DNA from 2 places in the Chitinimonas sp. BJYL2 genome. Region 1 is predicted to be linked to the other one. Evidence: predicted binding sites of a transcription regulator. Region 1 holds the regulator's gene; the other holds the start of a gene.
The links. Region 1 encodes FliA, which starts transcription of late flagellar genes. Its sites were predicted from a motif close to GCTAAAGNTNNNNNNNNNNCNGCCGATAAT; they were not measured.
Positions count from the first base shown of each region.

Region 1 (2,200 bases):
ATCGCATTGGCACCGGATACGACATCAGCTGGATCATGAAGGTACCCTGTAAGCGTTGGCTCGACGAGGCCGGGCGGGGCATGGAGTCCGCCTGGGCCGATGCGCTGCATGCCCGAAGCGATGCGCGGTTGGTCATGCCGAGCTATTGCCCCTCTCGTAGGGCATGATGCGGGTCGCGATCAGGCAGTCTGGTGACGCCTCAAGGGATTGCGCCAACAGAGAGGCAGCCATCAAACCATGAAGCCGCGCAGCTTGCCTTCGATAATGCGCGGGTTTTCACCATGGGCAATGGCCACCAACCCTTCCGTGATCAGTTCACGACGGCGCACTTCGGTGCCGATCACATGTTTGAGCTTGTTGCCGATGGGCAGGAAGAACAGGTTGGCCGAGCCTACACCATAAATCGTCGCAACAAAGGCAACCGCGATACCGGAACCGAGCTTGGCTGGATCGGTCAGGTTTTCCATCACATGGATAAGACCCATCACGGCGCCCAGAATGCCGATGGTGGGGGCATAGCCGCCTGCAGACTCCCAGATGCGAGCCGCAGCACGCAGCTTCTCTTCGTAGCTGTCGATCTCCAGCTCCATATTGTGGCGAATCGCCTCGGGTTCTGTGCCGTCGACCAGCATCTGCAGGGCACGCTTCACGAAAGGGTCCTTCTCGGATTCCAGCGGCGTTTCCAGCGCGAGCAAGCCACCACGCCGGGCCGTATTGCTCCAGGTAACCAGGGTTTTGACCCAGGGCTCAAGCTCGACCTTGGGCGGGGCGACGACCCATCTGAGCATTTTCACGCCTTCGATCGCCGCTGCCGAACTGCTTTGCAGCATGACCGCACCGGCAGTGCCGCCGAGCACGATCAGAAACGCAGTTGCCTGCAGCAGTGAAGAGATTTGGCCACCCTCAAGTACCTGACCGCCAACGATGGCAATCAGGCCGAAGGCAATACCGATCAGGCTCAGTCTATCCATGGGATCAGGCGCTCTTGTTGTGGGGCGGTGTCGCCCGGTTTATAGCAGATGGCAGGTCGGCACGGCGAACGATGCTCATTTGTCGGTCCAGTCATGCAGCTTCACCCTCAGGCGGGCAACCGCCTGGCTGTGCAGCTGGCAAACGCGGGACTCGGAGACATTCAGTACGGCGCCGATTTCCTTCAGGTTGAGTTCCTGCTCGTAGTACAGCCCCATCACCATCTTCTCGCGTTCTGGCAGGGCGGCAATGCCCTCGATCAGCACTTGGCGGAAGCTCGCGTCATCAAGACCGCGCAAAGGATCCGAGCCGTGATCGGCCGCGAAGCCGTCCAGCACTTCGCGATGCTCGTCATCACTGTCGTAGTCGTCGTAATAGATGAGTTGGTGGCCGCGGCAATCGGCCAGCAACGATTGGTAATCCGCCAGACTCAGTTGCATGCCCGCCGCCATTTCTGTTTCTGACGGTGCGCGGCCAAGCTGGTGTTCGAGCTTGGACAGCATGGATTCGATGTCTCGCATCGAGCGGCGAAGCTGGCGTGGCATCCAGTCGGCCTCACGCAGTTCGTCGAGCATGGCGCCGCGGATGCGTTGCGTGGCATAGGTTTCAAACATGACGCCGGCCGCTGCATCGAAATTGCGTGCGGCCTCCATCAGGCCGATCAGCCCGGCCTGGATCAGATCGTCGACCTCCACGCTGGCGGGCAGCCGGGATACCAGGTGATAAGCCAGCCGTTTGACCAGCGGCGCAAACTGGTTCACCCGGGTTTCAACCGGGTCTTCAGCATGCTGTTGGTAAGCGCCTATGGCACGTGAGGAGGATTTGCTGGGCATGCGGGGGAAGCGTTTTTCTCTGTGTGCCGCGCCGGGAAAGCGATTGCGGGTCTGATCAAGGTTAGCAATCGCCGCGAGGGCTGACAAATCCGGCAGGGCTTTAGCGCACTGTGGCGAGGCGGCGGCTCACATCCAGGGCACGGAAAAGCAGGTTCTCGCGGTCTGCGCTGCTGCGCTTGCCGGGCCAGCGGCGCATGGCACTGGCGAGTTGGGCGAAGGCGACACTGGCCTCGCTTTGCGGAAAGACATGAGAAACAGGTTGGGCCAGCCGATCTGCACGAGCGAGCTGCTCGTCTTCCGGCACAAAGCCCACCAGTTTCATCTTGACGTCCAGATAACGTGCCGCCACTTCCTTGACCCGCTGCAGCAACGCCATGGCTGTATCAAGCGTGCGCACA
Region 1 is NZ_JANZKW010000002.1:470,063-472,262, reverse strand. It holds gene O9X62_RS07745 (1-acyl-sn-glycerol-3-phosphate acyltransferase) at 1-110, opposite strand, end outside; gene O9X62_RS07740 (flagellar motor protein) at 231-971, opposite strand; gene O9X62_RS07735 (RNA polymerase sigma factor FliA) at 1,047-1,802, opposite strand; gene O9X62_RS07730 (cellulose synthase operon protein YhjQ/BcsQ) at 1,903-2,200, opposite strand, start outside.

Region 2 (2,200 bases), 280 kb from region 1:
GCCGCCCGCTGCACCGCCGGAACCGATACCGCTCATGTGGTAGGCGCCCGAGATCGGGGTGCCACCGAAGCCGCCGGTTGCTACCGTGACATAACCGGATACTTGCGTATCGTTGGTCGTTGCCACCGACTGCATCACGATGTCGCTACCGTCGTCGTTGCTCAGGATGATGGCATCGCCCGTATCGTTCAGGCGCGCGGTAATACCGGTCTGCGACGAACGATCATTGAACGCCTGGACTGCTTCGGAAAGGCCCGATGCAGAGCGGTTGTTGCCGACCTTGAAGGTCACGTTCACGACTTGCGTGTTCGAACCGGTCACATTCAGGGAGTAGGACAGACCCACGCCGCTGACGCCGTCGGTCGAACCCGAGGTCTGGCTGAGCGTGCCGCCGCCGCTGACGTTGAACTGGATCAGTGCCTGGGTACGAGCCGTGGCACGCACACCGGTGTTGGTGGCGTTGATCGCAGCAGCGATGTCACGAGCCGACGAACCCGAGCTCAGGTTGGTGATCACGGCGCCGCCGTTACCACCGTTCACGCCAATGGCGCCGGAACCGTTTGCGTTGCGCGAATCCAGTGTCGAACCCGAGGTGCCACCGGAAATGGTGGTGCCGGAAACGGTACCGGTTGTTGCGTAGGTGGCGTAAGCAACCTGGCTACGCATTTGGTAGGTGCCGTAGTTCGACGTGCGGAAGTTGGCGGTCGATGCGGTTACCGTCTCGTTGGCATTGGCGCCAATCTGATAAGCCGCAGTACCGAACGAACCGTCAAACAACTTCTGGCCGTTGAAGTCGGTCGAGATCGCGAAACGATCCAGTTCCGAGGAAAGCTGGGCGACTTCTGCATTCAGCGAAGCGCGGTCAGCCGAAGAGTTGGTGCCGTTGGCGGACTGTACGGCCAGTTCGCGGATCCGCTGGAGCAGATCGCCCATCTGGCTGAGTGCACCTTCACCAACCTGTGCGAGCGACACGCCGTCGTTCGCATTGCGGCGGGCTTGATCCAAGCCGCGAATCTGTGCCGTCATCCGCGAGGAAATCGCGAGGCCGGCGGCATCGTCACGAGCCGAATTGATACGCAAGCCGGTGGACAGGCGTTGCAGCGAAGTTTCAAGGGAACCCGTTGTTTTGCTCAAGTTACGCTGGGCGTTGAGCGACGGGATGTTCGTATTAATCACAGAAGCCATGATCTCGTCTCCTAGTCAGGGGCTGAGGGTTGTTCACCCAGGCGGTCAACGCCTTGCTCCCTTTATCGACGAGTACTGATGGAACTTTAGGGGAAACCGGCAAAAATATTCGCAGAAGCGGAAATTCTTGCCGGCTCCCCGCCTGGCTAGAACTCGAACCAGGCAGACATCCACTCCGGCAGATGATCCTGCAGCAGCCAGTGATCAATCACATACTGACGCAAGGCATCACCACGGCGGGCTGTCTCGTCCAGATCATTGATGTGCTCCCGGATGGCTTTGATCCAGTCTTCCTTGCGGTTCTGCACCAAGGTGATCGGGTAGTCGCCCTGATACGGCGTGAAGTCTGTCGCGATCATCGGGAAGCCAAGTATGCCGTACTCCAGCACGCGCAGATTGCTCTTGCACTCGTTGAATGCATTGAGTTCCAGCGGCGCGATGCCCAAGTCCAGATTCAAGGAAGCCAGGCTGGTGTGGTAATCCTTGAAGGGCACACCCTGACGGACATCAGCAATGAACGGCAGGATGGGTTCTGGCGCCATGCCAAAGAATACCCACTCCACTTCGTCTGCCAGCTCCCGGACAACTTCATAAATGACTTCCAGATCACCACCATGACTCACACCGCCCGCCCAGCCGACACGCGGCTTCTTGCCGGTACGCCGCTGCGGCTGGAGTTTGCCCCATAGATCGAAATCGATGCTGTTGGGGACGACACGAATGTCATGGTGCATATCACGGAATGCTTCCTTGAGCGGCTCCGTGGTGACGATGAAGCGATCACAGTACTCCAGCGCCCTGCGCATTTTCTCGCCCATGCCACGCGGCAGATCGGCCCGGTGCAGGCTTTTCTTGGGTACCGCAGTCATCAGATCGTCTGCCTCGAACACCAGACGGATGTCCTTTTGGGCTTTGTATTCGCGCAGGAACGGCAGCTGGTGGTCCATCATCTGCCGCTGCAGCACGATGGTATCCGGCTCCATCCGGCCGATTTCAGTCATCAGGTAGTGGTCAA
Region 2 is NZ_JANZKW010000002.1:189,808-192,007, forward strand. It holds gene O9X62_RS06555 (flagellin) at 1-1,185, opposite strand, end outside; gene O9X62_RS06560 (glycosyltransferase) at 1,332-2,200, opposite strand, start outside.
Region 2: the regulator FliA is predicted to act here: its motif matches at 1,247-1,276, upstream of O9X62_RS06555 (flagellin).